Regions from separate parts of the Colwellia sp. BRX8-7 genome, predicted to be linked through region 3. Evidence: predicted binding sites of a transcription regulator. Region 3 holds the regulator's gene; each other region holds the start of a gene.

Evidence for each region. The regulator MetJ, encoded in region 3, represses methionine synthesis genes. The targets are predictions, from matches to a motif close to TAGACGTCTAGACGTCTA.
Region 1: the regulator MetJ is predicted to act here: its motif matches at 3,116-3,133, upstream of H4J57_RS14335 (cystathionine beta-lyase).
Region 2: the regulator MetJ is predicted to act here: its motif matches at 1,025-1,042, upstream of metK (methionine adenosyltransferase).
Region 4: the regulator MetJ is predicted to act here: its motif matches at 4,297-4,314, upstream of metA (homoserine O-succinyltransferase).

Annotation. Positions count from the first base shown of each region.
Region 1 is NZ_JACGVP010000014.1:73,035-78,835, forward strand. Features, by position in the region: gene secD (protein translocase subunit SecD) at 1-313, shown strand, start outside; gene secF (protein translocase subunit SecF) at 310-1,230, shown strand; gene H4J57_RS14330 (GNAT family N-acetyltransferase) at 1,321-1,842, opposite strand; gene H4J57_RS14335 (cystathionine beta-lyase) at 1,901-3,085, opposite strand; gene H4J57_RS14340 (DNA polymerase II) at 3,207-5,720, opposite strand.
Region 2 is NZ_JACGVP010000009.1:36,441-42,241, reverse strand. Features, by position in the region: gene metK (methionine adenosyltransferase) at 1-934, opposite strand, end outside; gene murI (glutamate racemase) at 1,065-1,913, opposite strand; gene H4J57_RS10295 (ABC transporter substrate-binding protein) at 2,017-2,718, opposite strand; RNA gene ssrS (6S RNA) at 3,331-3,512, opposite strand; gene zapA (cell division protein ZapA) at 3,605-3,913, opposite strand; gene H4J57_RS10280 (UPF0149 family protein) at 4,099-4,668, shown strand; gene pepP (Xaa-Pro aminopeptidase) at 4,683-5,801, shown strand, end outside.
Region 3 is NZ_JACGVP010000003.1:238,095-243,895, reverse strand. Features, by position in the region: gene metL (bifunctional aspartate kinase/homoserine dehydrogenase II) at 1-1,620, opposite strand, end outside; gene metB (cystathionine gamma-synthase) at 1,661-2,818, opposite strand; gene metJ (met regulon transcriptional regulator MetJ) at 3,002-3,331, shown strand; gene H4J57_RS04595 (hypothetical protein) at 3,354-3,707, opposite strand; gene H4J57_RS04590 (malic enzyme-like NAD(P)-binding protein) at 3,954-5,195, opposite strand; gene H4J57_RS04585 (adenylosuccinate synthase) at 5,753-5,801, opposite strand, start outside.
Region 4 is NZ_JACGVP010000001.1:33,932-39,732, reverse strand. Features, by position in the region: gene rpoS (RNA polymerase sigma factor RpoS) at 1-30, shown strand, start outside; gene mutS (DNA mismatch repair protein MutS) at 96-2,675, opposite strand; gene recA (recombinase RecA) at 3,013-4,050, shown strand; gene metA (homoserine O-succinyltransferase) at 4,499-5,446, shown strand; gene metH (methionine synthase) at 5,506-5,801, shown strand, end outside.

The sequences.
Region 1 (5,801 bases), on a different contig from region 3:
TGGTATGGCTGTAGATACCAATGTACTTATCTTTGAGCGGATAAAAGAAGAGTTAAAGCGTGGACATAAAGTACTATCAGCTGTTGAGCAAGGCTATAAAAGTGCATTTTCAACAATTCTTGATGCCAATGTAACCACCATGATCACTGGTATTATTTTATACACCATAGGCAACGGCCCAGTAAAAGGTTTTGCCCTTATTTTGTGTTTAGGTATTTTAACCAGTATGTTCACCGGCGTTTTTGTTTCTAAAAGTTTAACAAACCTTGTCATTCGAAAAAATAAAGCTCAATTATTAGGTGTTAATGTATGAAAAATTTTAAAATAAATAGCACGTCTAAATTAAGTGTTTTTCGCCTAGTGGGTTGTTTTATAGCTATGATTTTTGTTGTTATAGCGCTAGTAGGACTATCAAATAAAGGTTTAGCACTCGGTTTAGATTTTACCGGTGGTTACTTAACTGAATTTTCAACCGAGAAATCACTCAGTCAACAGGATATGAATAACTTACTCAGTAACTATCTTCCAGAAAGCTTTAAACTGACCTCTGCAGAGCAAGGGACTCATTGGAGTGTTCAACAAGCAGATAATAACGTCAGTTTACAAGATAAGGCATGGCTATCTGATTTTGCTGACAAAAATCAACTAAACATTAGCCCTCAAGATGCTATTTACATTGGCAGCCAAGTCGGAGAAGACTTAATTAACCAAGGTGGCTTAGCACTATTAACCGCAATCATTGTTATCTTAATGTATTTGTCTTTTAGATTTGAATGGCGTTTAGCCGCGGGGGCTGTTATTGCGCTTTTTCATGATGTGCTTATTGTACTGGGGCTTTTTGCATGGTTTGGTATCCCCTTTGATTTAACAATATTAGCGAGTTTATTAGCTATTGTAGGGTACTCGTTAAATGACTCTATTATTGTCGGTGACAAAATCAGAGAAATAATGAAATCTACCCATGACACCACAATAGATGAAGTGATCAATCAAGCTATTAAATCAACTTTAGTGCGAACGATGATCACCTCAGGAACAACCTTAGTGACTATTATGGCTGTATGGGGTTTTGCCGGGGAGTCTTTAGCGGGGTTTTCTATTGCGCTATTTTCAGGGATTTTAGTGGGCACTTTCTCTTCTATTGTAATTGCGGCAACAGTGCCACAATTACTCGGGCTAACCGCTGATTATTATCAACAAAAAGAGCTAGAGGTTTGTCCTTTACCCTAATATAAACGGTTTGAGAGGAAATTGGCAACACTAGGATATTTGCACTTAAGTCCATATCCTAGTGTTAAACGTTACTGTCTTTAAAGTTGGTTACTGTTCAAAAATTGAAGCCAGTCTGACTTTATAAAGATTATTGGTTGACCCATAAAACTCAATAGTCTGTTCAAATACAAAACCAAGCTTTTTTAATAATACGTTAGAGGGAGTATTTTCTAGTGCGGTGATCGCGACAACATTTGCCGCATAATTATTGTCATAAGCAACTTTTAATACGGCTAATGAGGCTTCTCGAGCAAAGCCTTGCGAACAATATTCAGGTAACAAGGCATAACCTAAGTCAGGGAATTCCAATTCAGGCCGCTTTAACAAACCACAGAGTCCAATCGGTGTGTTATCACTTTTCAAAGCGACTAAATTTAGCCCAAAACCCTGTTCGCTATAGCTTGCTAGTGGACCATTAACTAAGTAGGCAATTGCATCTTTAGTCTCTCTAACCCCTTTATCACCAATGTTTTTAATAAAAGCATCATCATTCAATAATTGCAGAACAAATTCATGGTCCTGCTCATTCAGGTGCCTAATGGTTAACCTTTGTGTTGTGCATAGCAGCATGTAAATTCCAAACTTTTAACGCGTAAAGCCTAAGCTTTATTTTTTAATAAAATACTGTCTAAGATTTATTTTCTAAGGCAGTGTTCAATCTATCAAAGCCTCGAGCAAGGTCGGCAATTAAGTCATCAACATCCTCTAAACCTATATGCAGGCGAATTAATGGATATTCATAATTCCACTTTGTCGCTGTTCGCAAACGGCCAACATTGGTATTACCCAAAATTAAACTTTCAAAACCGCCCCACGAATAGCCCATTTTAAAATGTTCCATACCATCAAGTAAGGCATTAAGTGATTGCTTATCACCGCGGGTTAACACAAATGAAAACAAACCGTTAGCACCAGTAAAGTCACGCTTAAAATATTCATGGCCCGGACACGATTCGAATGCAGGATGAAGAATAACATCAACTTCTTCGCGTGTTGCTAACCAATTAGCCACTTTTAGCGCACTAATTTGATGTTGTTTTAAACGCACACCTAAGGTACGAATGCCACGCATTGCCAAATATAGATCATCGGGTGAAGTACATTGCCCCATCAGATAACTGTTTTCACGCAGTTGTGGCCAATACTCTTGTGTTGCTATTGCCGTACCCAACATGACGTCAGAATGACCAACAATATATTTAGTCGCTGCTTGAATCGAAATATCGACACCATAATCAAAAGGTTGAAAATTAACCCCTGCAGCCCAAGTATTATCGAGCATAACCATACAGCCATGCTGGTGAGCAACTTCAGCTATAACGGGAACATCTTGAACTTCCATGGTAATAGAGCCAGGAGACTCTAAGAAAATAAGTCGGGTATTTTCTTTAATAAGTCCATCTATATCTCGGCCAATAGTTGGATCGTAATAAGTCGTTTCAACGCCAATATTGACCAATATTTTATCGCAAAAATCACGAGTGGGTTCATAAGCCGTATCAACCATAAGGATATGGTCACCGGTTTTAACAAACGAAAGAATAGCATTAGTGATCGCCGCAGTACCCGATGGATAAATGGCACAACCAGCGCCGCCTTCGAGATCAGTCATAGCATCGGCGAAAGCAAAAGCCGTTGAGGTGCCTCTTCTGCCATAGAAAAGTACTTGATTACCACGATTTGCTGTTGCGTGATTCATTTCTTTAACTGTATTAAAAACAACGGTTGATGCACGCTCTACTGGGGGATTAACAACGCCACGTGTCCATTTTGATTTTCGTCCCGCATTGACTATTTTGGTATCGTTGATCATGATCTTTCATCCTAAAACATAAAATTCATTTAGCCATCTAAATAGCTAACTCAATAAAGTCACCTTATGATCTTTCCAAGCATGATGCACGATTTATTTATATTAATTAAAACAGCAGAGGCTATTGAAACAAGTTCATTTGATCACTGGTTAATTTTTCGAAACTACTCCCGACAAAAGGTAAAATAGCATCAGCAACGGTCGCTAATTGCCGATCGATATAAAACTGGTAATCGAGTGGCGCGTTAACATAACCTTTTGCTTGCGGTCCAGAAGTCGTGATCAAGTACTCTATCCAACCACGTTGCTGATATTTTAGCGGTTGCTTATTTATCTTGTTTATATCATCGGCTAAACGTGCTGCTTTCACATGTGGAGGCACGTTTTTAACGTAATGATCTAACTGCCTACGAATGCGTTTACGATACACCAGTAAATGATCTAATTGCCCTGCTGATGTTTGAGTAACAATATTGCGTACATAGTCAGCAAAAGGTTCGCCATTAAATATTTTTAAATACAACTCTCGTTGAAAAGTTTTAGCCAGTTCAGTCCAATCGGTGCGGACGCTTTCTAAGCCTTTAAAAATCAATTCTGATGAGCCATTCTTTTCTACCATGCCAGCATAACGCTTCTTAGTACCAACATCTTGCCCTCTGATGGTTGGCATCAAAAATTGGCTAAAATGTGTTTCAAACTCAATTTCAAGTTGGCTTTCTATCGCAAATTCTTTTTTAAGCGTTGCTTGCCACCTAAGATTAATTTTATCTTGTAAGGTTTTACCCAGCTTTTGACATTGCTGGTGGTTAAAATCATCGTCAACACTGACAAAAATAGAATCGGTATCGCCATAAATGACTTGATAACCATCATCTTCTAGCCACATTTTAGTGGTGATTAATAATTCATGGCTTCGTTTAGTGATTGAACCGGATAAACGAGGATCAAAAAATCGACATCCCGTTGAACCTAATACTCCATAAAACGAATTCATAATAATTTTTATTGCTTGTGACAATGCCGCATTTTTATCTTTTTTAGCGATATCACGCTCTAACCACAACTCATTAATAATTTCAGGTAAAAAATGCTTATCTCTAGAGAAATAAGCACCATCAAAACCTTTGATACTAGTCTCTGGTGATTGTAAACCTTCAATTAGGCCCATAGGATCAATATTAAAACTTCGAATAATAGAGGGGTAAAGACTTTTAAAATCAAGTACTAAGACGTTTTTATATAAACCCGGAATAGAGTCCATCACATAACCACCAGGAGAAATTAGCCCTTGCAAGCCATCGCCCATATTGGGCGCAATATAACCACTACGGTGTAATTTAGGTAAATATAAATTGGTAAACGCTGCCACAGAGCCGCCAATACGGTCTATAGATAAACCAGTTAGTTTGGCGCGCAAACGCGTGAATTCGAGTAACAAGGATTGTTCAAAGATCAGCGTAACTAAATGGCAATCTTCAAGGTTATAAGCGGCTAAAGCTAGCTTGTCATTGGCAAAGTTGTCGTTAATCTCTTGCATTCTATTGTCAACATCATCGACCTTTTTCCCTTTACCTAATAAGGCATTGGCAACAAAATCAAGGGAAAAACTTGGAAAGTTATAAGTCGCGTTTTTTAGTAAATCAATACCATCAAGGACCACTCTGCCAGCGACATCAATAAATTTTTGTTCATTTTGACTACCACCTGCCGAACGTGTTCGCCAGCGAGGTGACTTATCATTGCGGCCGATATTAAAAGGGATGTTATAAATATCACACCGTTTTTGTAGCAAATTAAAATCAAAGTTTATCACGTTCCAACCAATAAAAATGTCGGGGTCGTGGATTTTTATCCAAGCGATCAGCTCAGCGAGCAGCGCTTGTTCATTGTCAAGCCAAACGATGTGCTCTGCGATTTCTGTCGCCTCAGCGTCGGATAACTTTGACTGCGTTATTTTTGCTAAAAACTTGTTTTGATCACCGATCATCAAAACACATTTTATCGGCTTACCATCAGACATTTTATGAGAATGTAAACCAATAGAATAAAGCTCCCCTACCATTGAACACTCAATATCAAGTGATACCATAGTTAAAGCAATATCATCAAGTAACTGAGTCTTATCCGTTGCTCGGCATTTGTCACTATAAAAGGTAGCAAAGTTAGTCTGTGAAAACTGTTTGGCAGATTCGGTTACCGATGAAGCTGTTAACCGAGGGATAAATTCAATACCAGCGGTAATAAAGCGCTCCATTAAAAAGCGTTCATCAGGGCGAAAATCGTCTTCATAGCATTTTATTTTGGCTTGTTTTAAAACATCCCGTGCGCGATAGAATTCACGCATCGTTGAAAAATAAAAGCCACTGACGAGTTGCTGATTAAAGGTTTTAAGCGCAAGCGGGGTAACTTTAGCCGTTACTATTCGCTGCTCCGACAGGAGACTTTGCGCGCGTAGTTGCTGCGTTTGTTCAACAAAAAATAATGCCTGTTGATTTTGCACAATAACATTAACAGCACCTTGAAGGGTTTTAACCCATAAAGACAATTCGATACCTTGTTTGGTATCATAGGCTTGACGGGTTAATAAAAAGCCATAATTCAAGCTAGGCGTTAATTTTTCTACAGTTAATGACATTAATTATTTTAATTCGTTGCGGATAACGATAAACTGTTAATATATACAGCAGTATATACTCATCCTATTTGAAGATACAGG
Region 2 (5,801 bases), on a different contig from region 3:
AAATTGACGTTGGCTCAGCAATACCAATGGCATAAGAAATTTGAATTTCACAACGGTCAGCTAAACCAGCCGCAACGATGTTTTTTGCTACATAACGACCAGCATAAGCAGCACTGCGATCAACTTTTGATGGATCTTTTCCTGAGAAAGCCCCGCCACCATGACGAGCCATGCCGCCATAGGTATCAACAATAATTTTACGACCCGTTAAACCACAATCACCTACCGGACCACCAATAACAAAACGGCCAGTAGGATTAATAAAGTATTTAGTATCTTTAGTTAATAACTCGGCAGGTAACACAGCTTTGATAATATTTTCCATCACCGCTTCGTGCAAATCTTCTTGAGAAATCTCTGGATTATGTTGAGTTGATAAAACAACCGCGTCAATCGCTACTGGCTTATTATCTTCATAAATAAAAGTGACTTGAGATTTAGCATCAGGACGCAACCAAGGTAAGACCCCTGATTTACGGACTTCAGCTTGACGCTCTACTAAACGATGAGAATAAAATATTGGCGCAGGCATTAACGTTTCAGTTTCATTGGTCGCATAACCAAACATTAATCCCTGGTCACCAGCACCTTGATCTTCAGGGTTTGCTCGGTCAACACCTTGGGCAATCTCAGGTGATTGCTGACCAATTAAATTCATAATGCCACAAGTTTCACCATCAAAACCAACGTCAGACGAAGTATAGCCAATATTACTGATAACATTACGGGTAATCGCTTCTAGATCAACCCATGCCGTGGTAGAAACTTCACCTGAAATAATAGCTACACCAGTTTTCACCATAGTTTCACAAGCGACACGAGCATTCTTATCTTTAGCGATAATAGCATCAAGTACCGCATCAGAAATTTGATCGGCGATTTTATCCGGATGACCTTCAGAAACTGATTCAGAAGTGAAAAATTGAGTAGACATATAACCTCAGAAAAATGTAATAGTTTAAAATATTTTCGAATTGGAGTTATTCTAACTGCAAGATTAACTATTTTCTAGTTTTTTTACGCCTAGATGGCTAAACGGCTAAAAATAATTATTAATTGTTCATTTATAGAGCAGGAAATTGCTGAAGGGTAACATTCTGACCAAAAAGTACTGACATCAATTTGGCTTGTTGCTGAGATACCTTAGAGCTAAAAAAGTGTTGTTTCGAACTAGATAGAGTACTTGCCAATAATCCTTGGTTTGCCAGTTGCCGAGTAAGTTGATCCGTTACGGGCTGAGCGGTTTCCATGATGGTAATTTTATCACCAACAATTCTTTGTATAAGCGAACGAACAAAGGGGTAATGTGTACAACCTAAGACTAAGGTATCTATATTACTTTGCACAAGAGGTTGCAAAAAAGTATGCAGTATTTCAAGGCACTGTTCACTTTCATGAAGGCCTTGCTCGATAAGTTCTACTAAGCCAGGGCATGGCTGAATATAAATTTCAGCGCCATTTTTATGCTTATTCACTAAAGACAGAAACCGAGTATTTATTGCGGTTGCCCCTGTTACTAACAAGGCTACCTTCTTTGTTTTACTGTGCAACGCAGCGGGTTTTATCGCTGGTTCAACACCAATAATTGGAATTGAAACCCTCAAACGCAGTTGATCGATAGCGCTAACTGTTGCGGTATTACAGGCAACAACAATGGCTTTTACCTGTTGGCTAATCAACCAGTCAGCAATTTTATTTACCCGTTCAATAATTTCTGCTGACGACTTATCGCCATAAGGTGCAAATTGACTATCAGCCACATAAATAAGATTTTCATTGGGTAAATGCTGATGGATACACTTAGCAATCGACAAACCACCAATGCCAGAGTCAAAAATACCGATCGCTGGTGTGTCAGCATAAACTTGCCCTTGTGGTTTTTTTGATTTGTTGGCTAGATGATTTTGGGTCATGTTGTCTATTGTTATTAACTAACTGATAAAATTCGTCTTTGTTATATTGATTTTTTAGATAAAAGTAAAGCGCACTAGCCATTATTTACTAAGTATGTAGCGTTTACTGCACTTGCCACTTATTTCTCAGTTTGTCTAAAGTGCCATTTTTCTCTATTATTTTATAAGCGTTGGTATATTTAGTGACAATCTTTTTATCGCTATTTAGACTAAAAGCAAAATATAAGTCATGATTAACGACTGAGAGAGGTATAATTTTTTTTAGTCTACTTACCTCTAAATTTAATTTACTCGCTCGCGCCACTAAGGTGCTCTTTGTTCCCGTTATAAAATCAACTCTATTGAGGTAGAGCATCTGTAAGCTTTGCTCTGGTGAAACGACAGTATAAATAAAGGGGTAGTCTTCTTGCTGAAAATATTGAGCGGTACTTGACGAATTAGTGACCGCCAATTTATATTTTTTAAGTTGCTCTATGTCAGTGACGGGTGTTTTAAATTTTTCTTGCAAACACCAAGCATAAATATCTTCTCTCATTAATTTACCGCCCCAAATAAATAGATTTTCTCGAACTTTGGTGCGAGATAGTGAAAAGATAATAGTATTGGGTTGGTTAAGTGCGGTTTTATAAGCTCTAGCCCAAGGGAATACTTGTAAATCAATTTCATCACCGGTAATTTTGAATATTTCCTGCATGACTTCTACGGAGAATCCACTTAGAGCAGTATTCTCTTGATAGAATTGGTAGGGCGGTAATATCTCAGTAACAACAAGTTGCTTAGCGATACTTGATGAAGTATTCAGCATTAGCAACAGCATTACACAGAGGTATTTTATAGGCATATAAACAAGTAAGCTAATTAATAACAATAAGTCTATTAAGTATATAGTAAGTTAGCCTTTTATTCTTTATTTCAGCTATAACATTATAAATAATATTTGATAAATCGGGTGTTATTAGATGCTGCGCGGAGGTATCAGGTCTAAGCCTAATATGTTTAAACCTAATAAGTCTAATATGAACATAAAAAGGATGCTTCCAAGGTGCCGCAGTCGACTTTAGTCCTGAACACTGGGTGTTGTTAGGTGCTGCGCGGAGGTATCAGGTTTAAGCCTAATATGTTTAAACCTAGTATGTTTAAGGCTAGTATGATTATAAAAAGGATGCTTCCAAGGTGCCGCAGTCGACTTTAGTCCTGAATACTGGGTGTTGTTAGGTGCTGCGCGGAGGTATCAGGTCTAAGCCTAATATGTTTAAACCTGCTATGGTTTTAAAAAGGATGCTTCCAAGGTGCCGCAGTCGACTTTAGTCCTGAACACTGGGTGTTGTTAGGTGCTGCGCGGAGGTATCAGGTTTAAGCCTAATATGTCTAAGCCTAATATGTTTAAACCTAATATGTCTAATATGATTATAAAAAGGATGCTTCCAAGGTGCCGCAGTCGACTTTAGTCCTGAACACCGGGTGTTCAGGGCGGAGGTATCATTTCAACCGTAGGCTTCCCGATACGAGCCGGGCTTGCACAATAGTTAATAATCAACTTCCTTAGTTAAAACTTATCGGCTCAGGGACATAGTTAACATACAAACACCCCAGAAGACGAAATTAGTATAGCTAATTTTTCAAAGCGATTTAAGTGTTTTTTTGTAACTTAAGTTTGTTTGTTTTTTTAGTGAACAGAGGTTGCTGAAAAATCAGGCTTTCTTGAGGTATTCGGAAATTACAGCTTGTTTGATAGTCGCTTGTAGTAAATCAATTTTACTTTGCATCGCAGCACGTTCATCGATAATTTCTTTACGAGCAGCTAATAAATCATTAGATAAGTTAAGTGCAGTCATTACTAGTGATTGTTCAGGTGTCTTTATAGAACAAGTTTTACTGTCTATTAGCAAACGTTGGTTTAACTCTTCAGCGGCTAATAGTAAAGACGACTCTTGCCCGCTAGGACATGAAATCTTCAGTCTTCTATTAGCAACTTCAATGGTAACCGAGTGTTGACTCATAACAGGCTTATTCTCACAAAAACATCTTAATTAATAGTAATATATACATATCTGAGCACTATAGCGATGAGCAGTACACTATGCAAGCGTTCTCTAGGGTTTTCTCCTTTTAATCTCTAGCATCATAAAAGCGTGAATGTTACGATACCTTGCATTAACTCACGCATTTTATTGATGATTAAAACATGTCCAACGAAACCTCTTTAGACTTTGCCTCAGTGCAAGCAATTCTTACAACAGAAAGTATTACCGTCCATGGCGCTGAATTACATGGGGTATTAACTGGCTTAGTTTGTGCCGGTTTTACCTTTGAAAGTGAGGACTATATCGTGATGATTAATGACTTATTTAACAACGGCGAAGGTTTACCTCGTGCCGTTAAGTCGTTGGTCAAATCAATGTTTGCAAAAGTTTGGCATGACATTATTGATGACTCTTATGGTTTTCAATTAACGTTACCAGATGATGACGATAGTATAGTTGAACGTGGCCATGCCTTAAGTGTTTGGGTACAAGGCTTCAATTTAGGATTCGGCCTACAACAAAAAAACAAAGCGGTATTATCAGAAGACGTTAAAGAAGTCCTTATTGATTTTGCTGAAATCTCTAATTTGTCTGACGAAATGGAAGAAGACGAAGATACCGAGCAAGCCTATTTTGAAATAGCTGAATATGTCAGAATTTCTGCTTTATTGTGTTTTACCGAGCTCGGCTCACCGCCAGAAAGTAAAAGCGCAGAAGATACTGTCCACTAAAAAAAGATTAAGTCATGAATACATCAACTTTAGTTAAAAATACTTTATTACCTTTGGCAGAATTCATCCAACGTCGTGCTCAATTTTTTGCTTCGATGCCAGAAAATTCTATTGCGATATTTTCCGCTGCACAAGAAGTCACGCGTAGCAACGATACCGAATATGCTTTTTGCCAAGATAAAAGTTTTTATTATCTAACGGGATATAACGAACCTGATGCTGTTTTAGTGCTGACTAAATCTGCTGATAAGGGAGAAGAAAATCAACAAAGTATTTTATTTAACCTTGAGAAAGATGCCCTTCAAGAAGTCTGGCACGGTAGGCGTGTAGGACAAACGTTAGCGGTAGAGCATTATGGTGTAGATGAATGTTTTCCACTAACCGAAATAGATCAATACCTCCCTGATTATATTGCGGATAAAAGTCACTTGTTGTTTTGCCAAGGAAAAAGTACCCGCTTAGATAGCCAAATATATGCATGGTTGTCAGCGGTTAAAGCGCAAAGCCGCCTTGGCGTAAAAGCACCGACACTATTGGTTGATTGTCGAAATATTATTGAAGAAATGCGTTTAATCAAAAGTGCCGGCGAACTCGATATTATGCGTCAAGTAAATATTATTAGCGGTGCGGCTCATGCCAGAGCGATGAAGCAGTCAGCGATTGGTAAATTTGAATACCAATTAGAAGCGGAAATATTGCATGAATTTGCCAGTAATGGTGCAAGGCACCCAGCTTATGGCAGTATCGTTGCCTGTGGTGATAATGGCAATATTTTACATTACACTAACAATGATGACGTACTGAAAAATAATGAATTGGTGTTGATTGACGCCGGTGGTGAACTTAGCGGCTATGCGGCTGACATTACTCGCACCTTTCCTGCAAATGGCAAGTTCACATTAGCACAACGAGAAGTCTATCAACTCGTGCTAGATGCACAGAACTTAGCGATTGATGCAATAAAGCCACACGCAACCTTTGCCGAGCTTAATGTTTTAGTGAATAACTTCCTAACTTCAGGTTTACATCGTTTAGGTATATTGTCTGGGAATTTAGCTCTGTTACTCGAGGACAAAGCCTGTAAAAAGTATTTTATTCATGGTTTAGGGCACTGGTTGGGTTTAGATGTTCAT
Region 3 (5,801 bases):
GCTAGGGGTGATATCGACAACAATTAATTCGTCGTAAGGATGGTTCGTTAACCACGACATCAATAAGGCATTATCACAAGGCGTAGCATCTCTTTCATAGAGCGACATTGCTTGATTAACATCGATACCATCGGTATTAAGCAGTGCTTTTTTAGAAGTGACTAAACCGACTAAATGAACGTTCTCTAACACAGAGACTCGATTGAGTTGCGCGGGTAACAAGTCTAAGAATCGTTGACCTATATTACCAAGCCCTGAAACAACAACACCTATGTGTCGAGCGTCTTTAGTCATATCATAATGAACATTATTAAGTAACTCACCGGTACAACTCTGCTGAAGAATGGCGATAATACTATGCTCACTTAACGAGTTCACCACCTGCAGTACATGAGTATGCTTGAGGGCACGTTTAAAGCGCGCTTGGATATTACCTTGATTTACCACACTATGACCAACAATCGCTATAATCGACACCGGTGTGAATGATACTTCGGTATCATGACTCGCCAGCCACTGACTCACTAATTTTTGTTGTGTTTGGTGGATAACCATAAAGCCTTGCTGAATATCACTACATATCGCAGAAAACTCATTACTGGCTTGTTCACCAAACGAACCGGCTAAACTGGTCGATTTTACCAGTAACAGATCGTTAAGCGAGGTAACCGACAGTTCCTGTTTAGCAATTTGACCAAATTTTCCTATCTCTGTACCAGAAATTTCAGGATCAAAGCTACTTGCTACATGAAGGTGTGTGCTGTGGTTAGTGAGCGGCTGTAAGGTTTTTGCATGCAGAACCGGGTTACCTAAGCGGCCCAATTCTTTCGCGACACCATTAGGTAAGCGATGTAATTTACGGGCAAGTGGTACAATACGAGGATCGGCACTATAAATGCCATCAACGTCAGTCCATAGGGTAACATTCAGCGCGCCCGACAGTGATGCAATAATTGTTGCTGAATAGTCACTACCATTACGACCTAAAGTACAGGTTTCACCTTGAGAATTTTTAGTGATATAACCAGTAATAACCGCCAACTTTCCTTTTTGTAAATTCTGCTGAAAATTTTGACTACTTTGCTGATTGTCGACTGCACAGTCTTTATCATTATTGATAACCAGAAAGTCACGCGCGTCAATAGCATAACTTGGACAAACTTTTTCACTTAACACCGCCGATAATAAACGCGCCGACCACAGTTCACCAAATGCCAGCATATCTGCATGGTGTTGGCTTGGCTGATCAGATAACCAAGCCGTTAATTGTGTTATATCATCAGACAAAACCTTGATAAGGTCTGCTGCACTGCTAGGGTTCAATAACTCACCAATTAATGTGCTTTGTGATTTCTCTAGTGTTTCAATAGCCAAAAACAGCTCGTCACTTTTTTCAAGTGCGAGTTTATAAATATTGAATAAGTCATCCGTAGTGTTTCCATTTGCCGAAACAACAACTAAATCATTTAGTTGACAGTTTTGACGAATAATATCAACCACACGTTCAATACATTGGGTAGTTGCTAAGCTACTGCCACCAAATTTGTGTACATGAATAGCATGCTTCGCCAGTTGATTATTCCCTGATGATAATTGTTCTACTGTATTTGACTGTGTCATTTTCACTCATTAATTCTTCTACTAAAAATAGTCTACAACTTTAAATTTGGCTTACCGATAAAGCTTGTTCTAAGTCATTAATAATATCACTAACATCTTCAATACCGACAGAAATTCGAATTAAAGATTGAGTGATACCTGCTGCAATTTGTGCTTCAATTTCCATACCTGCATGGGTCATCGTTGATGGATGACTGATTAAACTTTCAACGCCACCTAATGACTGTGCCAAGGTAAAGAGTGATAAGTTGTCAAAGAGTACTTTAACCGCTTCAACACCACCTTTTATTTCGAAACTCATCATAGCGCCAAAATCTTTTTGCTGACGCTTAGCAATTTCGTGTCCCGGGTGATTTTTTAAACCAGGAAAGTATACCGCGTTAATTGCTCGATGATTTTCTAAGTATTTTGCAACAGCATTAGCATTTTCTTGATGCTGTTTCATGCGCAGTGGTAAGGTTTTTAAGCCACGTAATGCCAGATAGCTGTCGAAAGGTGAGCCCGTAATACCAATACAATTTGCCCACCACGCTAGCTCTTCACCCAGTTCTTTTTCTTTTGTTACTAACACCCCACCCACAACATCACTATGACCATTAATATATTTAGTTGTCGAGTGAAAAACAATATCAGCACCTAATAATAGCGGTTGCTGTAACAAGGGAGAAAGAAACGTATTATCTACTGCCACTAAAGCACCAACAGCATGACTGGCTTGAGTAACCTTTTTTATATCAACCAGCCGTAATAATGGGTTACTGGGTGACTCAATCAAAACTAATCTTGGCTTTTGTTCAAGCGCTTGCGCTAACGCTTGATCATCGTTTTGATCAACAACAAGCACATTAAATAAGCCACGTTTTGCTAGGTGGGTAAACAAGCGATAACTTCCACCATAGCAATCATGTGGAATAACAACCGTATCTTTTGTTGTCAGTAACTGACAAATTAAGTGCACCGCTGACATTCCTGTGCTGGTAACAATGCCTACAGCACCCTGCTCTAAATCAGCGATAGCTTGTGCAAACGTGCTTCGAGTGGGGTTGCCTGTTCTGGAATAATCAAATTGGCGCTTATTGTTGAAGCCTTTTAAAGCATAAGTACTCGATAAATGAATGGCAGGAACAACCGCACCGTGATGTTCATCACTATTAATGCCGGCTCTAACAGCTAATGTTGCTGGTTTTTTGCTTGTCATTTTTTGCTCCAATCGGGCAGTAAAATCAAATAGATGTTTGGACGTCTATAACTCTAAACGCTTTACTTTTGTCGGTCAAGAACTTTAGACTTCTAAACTTCTACACATTCGTTATTGACTCAACGCCAACAACCAGTAAAATCTAACTTATAAAAAGTAATTTAGCTAAACAAAGGTAATTAAATGGCAAAGTGGAATGGCGATTATATAAAACCATACGCCGAACATGGTAAAAAAAGTGAGCAAGTTAAAAAAATCACGGTCTCAATCCCGTTGCGGGTACTGAAAGTGTTAACGGATGAACGTACTCGTCGGCAAGTTAACAACTTACGCCATGCAACTAACAGCGAATTGTTATGTGAAGCTTTTCTGCATGCTTTTACCGGACAGCCTCTTCCTGATGATGGCGATTTAACAAAAGACAATACAGAGATGCTACCTAAAAGTGTGCGCGAAGCCTTAATAGCAAAAGGTATTACCGACTTCAGTCAATTTGAAATTGAAGACGAGTAGCTTAGGGTTTTAATACACTTCCTTAAAAAGACGCTCTGGCGTCTTTTTTTATGCCCATACGGTAAGCATCTACAATAGCCAGTAACCAACAAGTTAATAGTGTATAGGTTAATGTACTCATTAAGATAGGGTCAACAATAATGGGATTTTTTGACATCTCAGCGATCAGTGCTTGGCTATTGAGCGCAACGTCACCTGATTTAACTTTATTAATAAGTGGCTGATATTGCCTCATCACTTCTTCAATATACAAATATACCGTCACTGAGAAACTTAAAATAAATAACGTAGCCCGTCGATAAGCGTGACACATTAGTTGGCCAATACCCGGGTAAACAAGTGCTGAGAGTAAAACGGCTTTCGTTGAAGTTTTCATTGTTATTCGTCCTACTCAATATTGTTATGCTTTGCCATCGGTGACATTGTCTACAGAGGTGCAAGTATTAATGATTTGTCAGGAATATAGATGACGTACAAGAGGTAACTGCTGCTGCGTTACCCTATTTCTTAATTCCTACTTTCTGCGTCCATGTAGTCACTGCACCATGACCTACTATTTGTCATGAATAAAAAAAGGAGAGTCGAGCTCTCCTTTTACAGCGTTATTAATAAATACTACTGATTATTCCATATAGTTTTCAGGTAATTCTAGGGCTGCCACTCCAGACTCAACCGCCGCTTTAGCAACGGCAAGCGCTACTCGACCACACAAACGTGGATCCATCGGCTTAGGAATAATATACTCCTTACCAAAGGTCAAACTTTTCTCACCACTAGCATCTAACACTTCTTGCGAAACAGGTTCCTTTGCTAATTCACGAATTGCATGGACAGCGGCAATTTTCATCTCATCGTTAATCGTTCTAGCGCGAACATCTAAAGCGCCACGAAAAATAAAAGGAAAACATAACACATTATTGACCTGGTTAGGGTAATCAGAGCGACCTGTAGCAATAATAAGATCATCACGAACAGCAAGCGCTAATGAGGGTTTTATTTCAGGATCTGGGTTTGAACAAGCAAAGATAATTGGATTGGGTGCCATTAATTTTACATGCTCAGCAGAAAGTAGATTAGGTCCAGAAACACCAACAAATACATCTGCGCCATCGATAACATCTTCAAGGGTACGTTTATCAGTATTATTAGCAAACATACGCTTATATTCGTTAAGATCATCACGTCGGGTGTGAATGACACCTTTAGTATCAAGCATGTAGATTTTTTCGCGCTGAGCGCCACATTTGATTAATAGTTCCATACAAGCAATCGCTGCTGCGCCTGCGCCAAGACAAATAATGTTGGCATCTTTAATACTTTTACCTTGGATTTCCAAGGCATTGATCATTCCAGCAGCGGTAACAATAGCTGTACCATGTTGGTCATCGTGAAATACCGGTATTTTACAACGTTCAATAAGTGCTTTTTCAATAGCAAAACACTCTGGTGCTTTAATATCTTCTAAATTAATACCACCAAAACTGTCAGCGATATTGGCGACCGTATTTATAAATTCTTCAACTGTCTTATGTTTAACTTCGATATCAAATGAATTAATACCTGCAAATCGCTTAAATAATAATGCTTTGCCTTCCATTACCGGCTTAGCCGCCATACCACCTAGATTACCTAACCCTAAAATAGCGGTACCATTGGTAATAACAGCGACGGTATTGCCTTTGCCCGTATATTTGTAAACATCATCGGGATTTGCCGCAATTGCGCGAACCGGTTCAGCAACACCTGGGCTATAGGCGAGTGCTAAATCACGGCTAGTTTCAGCGGCCGTGGTTAATTCAACACTTATTTTTCCAGGTGTTGGGAATTGATGGTAATCAAGTGCTTGTTGGCGAAAGTCAGTCATGATTGATCCTATGCGTTAGGTGAATTTATTGTCTTATATATGCCATTTTTCACGTTTTATTTTGTTTATATACAGCATAGTTTTATAGACTCGTTATCAATCAAGATACACCTTTGTCTGTGATCTTTAAAAAGTAACGGGTATATACTATTGTAATCTTACATTTTGTTCCAACGTTATTCTTATATAAAAAAGTGCTAGAAGCTATAACAAACATACCCTTAGCCCTTTTGTATTGCACATCATAAAACTAAATATTCGCTATACAGCTTAATCTATTCACCGTATTTTATGACCACTTTTATAAACTTCTTTGACTTAAAAAATTTAGCCATCGATTTTTCTTTTTTTCAATACACAACAACGAATTTATCGGTTAAGTTATCCAATTAATAATTAATCTTCATCAACGTTGTCACTATCGCTTATTACGTTGATTAATTGCTTTTGAATTTATATTCAATAATGGCCATTGAAATAATTTATTTTAGGTAAAAAAAAACCACCTCAGGGGTGGTTTTATTCGTCTTATTTTAGAAAAAAATTATTCGCTCTAATTACTCAGCAAACGGGTTTACTAAAATAATGGTTTCATTACGATCTGGG
Region 4 (5,801 bases), on a different contig from region 3:
TTATCGATTGAAGCCTTGTTTCAAGCGTAGATATTTTAGCTTCGATAAAACAAAAAACCAGCAATTGTTGGTTTTTTTTTACTTATTATTAAGGGCTACATTTTACTTTTAAACTCAAACAATAAATCTAATGCTTGTTTGGGGGTTAAATCGTTTACATCAATTGATGACAATGACTCTAGTACGGGGTGAGTGTTATCAATAAATGAAAGTTGCTCAAAGGGTTGTTGTTCGACATTGATAACAGAAGGAGCCTGTTGTCTTTCCAGTTCAGCCAAGCGTTGTTTAGCCCGTTGAATAACGGTCTTAGGCACACCGGCAAGTTGTGCAACCTGTAAGCCAAAGCTCTTACTTGCAGCGCCTTCTTGAACGGTATGCATAAAGACGATGGTATCACCATGCTCAACCGCATCTAAATGAACATTAACCAAGCTCGGTATCTGATCGGCTAACAGGGTTAGCTCAAAATAATGACTAGCGAATAAAGTAAAGGCTTTAGTTTTAATCGCCAGCATTTCAGCGCAAGCCCAAGCAAGAGATAAACCGTCATAAGTACTGGTTCCTCTGCCTATTTCATCAAGTAACACTAAACTTTTTTCTGTTGCATTATGGAGAATGTTTGCGGTTTCTGTCATTTCAACCATAAAGGTTGAACGACCACTCGCTAGGTCGTCAGAAGCGCCAATACGGGTAAATATTCGATCAACCATACTAATGTTTGCCGCATCAGCAGGGACATAGCAACCAATATGAGCCAATAAAACAATGAGCGCTGTTTGACGCATATAGGTTGATTTACCGCCCATATTAGGACCCGTAATGATCAACATCTTACGTTCATTATTTAAAGTAACTGGATTAGCAATAAAGGGCTCACTAGTCATTAACTCAACGACAGGATGACGACCGGCTTTAATCTCAATACCGTCATTTTGGCTTAGACTTGGTTTAACATAATTTAGGCTTTCTGCTCGTTCTGCAAAGGTATTTAAAACGTCTAGTTCTGCGACAGCCTGAGCAAGTAATTGCAGTTTTTCTAAATCAGGTAATACTAAATCGAACAATTCATCGTATAAACGTTTTTCTAAGGCGAGAAACTTACTCTGTGCGCTAAGCACTTTTTCTTCATGTTGTTTTAGTTCATTAGTAATAAAACGTTCGTTATTTTTTAAGGTTTGTCGGCGAATATAATCATCAGGTACATCGTTCGCGGCAGTACGACTCATTTCAATAAAGAAGCCATGAACCCTGTTATAGCCTACTTTTAAGGAACTAATACCGGTACGTTCTTTTTCACGCGCTTCGAGTTGGGCAAGAAATTCAGTTGCACCATCACTTAAGTCACGTAAGACATCAAGTTCTTCATGATAGCCTTTGGCAATAACGCCACCATCACGGATAAGAACGGGTGGGTTTTCAACTAAAGCATGCTGTAATAAGTCATGTAAGTCGGGTATTGGAAAGCTTTTTGACGCTAATTCAGTGATATGTGCTTGCTGACAAGTTTGTAAATGTTGCTGAAGTTCAGGCAATTGACTTAAAGCATTACGTAAACGAGCAAAATCTCTTGGACGCGCAGAGCGTAAGGCAATGCGAGAAACAATACGTTCAATATCACCAAAAGATTTAAGTTGGCTAAATAATTCAGTCGTTAAATCTTGTGACAATAGTTCACTAATTGCATTTTGACGTGCAGTTAATATGTTTAAATCACGTAAAGGAAAATGTAACCAACGTTTTAGTAATCTAGAACCCATTGGTGTCGCTGACTTGTCTAATACCGATGCTAGGGTATTTTCAAATCCACCTTGTAAGTTTTGCGTGAGTTCTAAATTACGACGAGTTGCCGCATCTAAAATGACACCAGAAGCAGAAGACTCACAAATAATGGCTCGAATGTGAGGAAGCGCACTGCGTTGACATTCTTTTACATATTGAAATAAACAACCAGCGGCCATTAAGCCTAATGATTTATCACCAACACCAAAGCCAGAAAGTTCTTTAGTGCCAAATTGTGTATTTAGTAAATTAGTAGCTGTGTCTAAATCAAACTCCCATTCAGGTCTTCTTCTTAATCCTTGATAGCCTTTTAGTAACTCTGGCACTGAGAACGATTCACTGTAGAGTAATTCAGCAGGAGATAAACGCTGTAGTTCAGCTTGTAACTGTTCAATGGTATTTGGCTCAGTCAGTACAAAGCGACCACTGGTCATATCAAGATAAGACAGCCCAAAGCGTTGCGATGACTTATTATTGCCTTCACTTACCGCAACAATTAGGTTGTCATGTTTATCAAGTAATAATGCTTCATCACTCACCGTACCTGGGGTAATAACTCTAACAACTTTACGTTCAACAGGGCCTTTGCTGGTTGCTGGGTCACCAATTTGTTCACAAATGGCAACAGATTCACCCAGTTGTACTAATTTTGCTAGATAATTTTCCACCGCATGATAGGGAACGCCCGCCATAGGTATTGCATTGCCACCTGTCTTGCCGCGAGCGGTTAATGAAATATCGAGCAAATCAGATGCTTTTTTCGCATCATCAAAAAATAACTCGTAAAAGTCACCCATGCGATAAAAAATTAAAATATGAGGGAACTCAGCTTTAATGGTTAAGTACTGGCGCATCATAGGGGTGTGTGAGGATAAGTCTAAGTTTGCTGTCGTCATTTCTATGCGGTAACTCATAAGTTCAATTAAAGAGTAAGGTGGCAATTATGTCATAACTGGCAAATTTAGACTCTATTTATTTAACTAAAGTTTTTACTGAATACGATAATGTTTATGCAATTATTTTACAGCAATAATATAAATAGTAACTTTTTGTCGGGTAATGGCTAAAAGTTACTGTTGCTGTTTATTCTCAATTTTATCAGTAACTTAAAAGTCACCTTGTTTTGTTTTTGATAATACAATTAAAATAGTTGTAAAAAAGCTTGATACTGTACGGTCATACAGTATACTTGCTTCATCAAAACGAAATCTTAGCAACATCGGCGGAACAAACATGAAAGATGATAAAGAAAAAGCATTAGCAGCAGCATTAAGTCAAATTGAAAGACAATTTGGTAAAGGCTCAATTATGAAGCTTGGTGATAATAACACCATGGATGTTGAAACCATTTCTACAGGTTCATTGGCGCTTGATGTTGCACTCGGTGCGGGTGGTTTGCCACTTGGGCGTGTTGTTGAAATTTATGGTCCTGAATCAAGTGGTAAAACAACGTTAACGCTTGAAGTTATTGCTGAAGCTCAGCGTAACGGTAAAGTTTGTGCCTTTGTTGATGCTGAGCATGCACTTGACCCTATTTATGCTGAAAAGTTAGGTGTTAACATCAACGAATTACTTGTTTCTCAGCCTGATACCGGTGAGCAAGCATTGGAAATTTGTGACATGCTAACGCGTTCAGGTGCTATAGACGTTATTGTTGTCGATTCTGTTGCTGCCCTTACACCAAAAGCAGAAATTGAAGGCGATATGGGTGACTCTCATATGGGATTACAAGCCCGTATGCTTTCACAAGCAATGCGTAAGTTGACAGGTAACTTGAAAAAATCAAATACCATGATTATTTTCATTAACCAAATTCGTATGAAAATTGGTGTAATGTTTGGTAGCCCTGAAACCACAACTGGTGGTAATGCACTTAAGTTTTATGCTTCTGTTCGTTTAGATATTCGACGTATCGGTGCTGTAAAAGCAGGCGACGAAATTATTGGTAACGAAACTCGCGTAAAAGTGGTTAAAAACAAAATAGCGCCTCCTTTTAAACAAGCAGAATTTCAGATTTTATATGGCGAAGGTATTAACAGCTTAGGTGAATTAATTGATTTAGGTGTTTTGCATAACATGGTTGAAAAAGCCGGTTCTTGGTATAGCTACAATGGCGATCGTATTGGCCAAGGTAAAGCAAATGCGGCTAAATCTTTAGCAGAAAAACCTGAAATGGCAAAAGAACTTGATAAGCGTTTACGCGACTTACTGTTAATTAAAAGTGTAAGAGCAAGTGAAAAGCCAGCTAAAGAAGAAGAAGCTGTAGAATAAACATTAAACATTAAACGTTTAAAAAATTATTAAGCCACTGTATTTACAGTGGCTTTTTTATATCTAATTAGTGACTTCTCTCTCTTATGCTATCGTTCTTTAATATGCTGATATAGTATTTTACCTAAGCATCTTTACTGCCCGAATACCCCCCGTTTTTCTACGTAGCACTCTATTAGGCTAGTTCCACCAATATTTACTCGCTAGGGTTATAGATGACAAATAATATTAACGTAAAAAACATTATAGACGTCTATACGTTTAGATGTTGACATAGCTAAAAATACACGTACCATAAAATGATAATATTTATATATCCGTTATCATTCGTAGTGCTTGAGTTAGTCGAAACCTGTATGTTGATTGGTAGCCATAATATAAGTTAATAAATGAAAGTAGAGAACGAAGTGTTCATGCTTGTTTGACATTATTTGATTAGGTAAACGCTATGCCCATTAAAATTCCAGATTTATTACCTGCTTTGTCTATTTTAGGTGAAGAAAATATTTTTGTAATGTCTGAGCGTAGAGCGGCAAGTCAAGAAATTCGCCCAATGAAAGTCGCTATTCTCAATCTAATGCCTAATAAAATTGAAACAGAAGTTCAAATATTACGGGTATTGTCTAATACACCTTTACAAATAAATGTCGATTTTGTACGTATTCACGCCAATGAATCCAAACATACGCCGAAAGAGCACTTAGATAATTTTTACCGTCTCTTTGATGACATTAAAAATACTCAATACGATGGCCTAATTATAACCGGTGCACCATTGGCGTTAATGGAATACGAAAAAGTAACTTTCTGGGATAAAATCTGTGAAATATTTGATTGGGCTGAAGAAAATGTCACCTCAACAATGTTTTCTTGTTGGGCTGCTCATGCCGCTCTATATCATCACTATGGATTGCGACGACATTTAAGAAAAGAAAAATTATCTGGTGTTTTTCAGCATAGCCCTGTTGACCAAAAAGAACAGCTTACCCGCGGCTTTGAAGAATTTTTTAATGTCCCACACTCACGATTTGGATATATTGATAAGTCTGATTACCTATCAATTCCTGAATTAAAGATTGTTGCTGAATCTCCTCAAGCAGGCGTTTATGTGGTCGCGAGCAAAAATAAACAGCAGGTCTATTTAACCGGTCATCCAGAATATGACTCAACCACGCTAGATGAAGAGTTTCAACGTGACCTTAAGGCTGATGTTGATGCAGTTATGCCCAATAATTACTATATTAATGATGATATAACAAAAGTGCCACACAGTTCATGGCGTAGTCATGCCAGTTTATTATTTACTAATTGGCTAAACTATTATGTCTATCAGATCACACCGTACAAGCTAGACGCAACAAATATTAAAGCAATACACCCAGATGCAGAAATATAAACAGTGTCGGATATATCTAGCCATTAAATTAAGTTTGAAAGTAAAAGTAGAGAAATAGTATGAAAAAATCAGCATCATTTAGTCGTCTTGAGCAACAAATACAAAAAAGAATTCTTATTTTAGATGGTGCTATGGGGACGATGATCCAAGCCTATAAATTTGAAGAACAAGATTACCGAGGTGAACAGTTTGCTGATTGGCATCTTGATGTCAAAGGCAATAATGATATGTTAGTGCTTACACAACCCGAGGTAATTAAAGCTATTCACTATGAATACCTTGAAGCGGGTGCTGATATTCTTGAAACGAATACTTTTAATGCCACGACGATTGCGATGGCAGATTACGATATGCA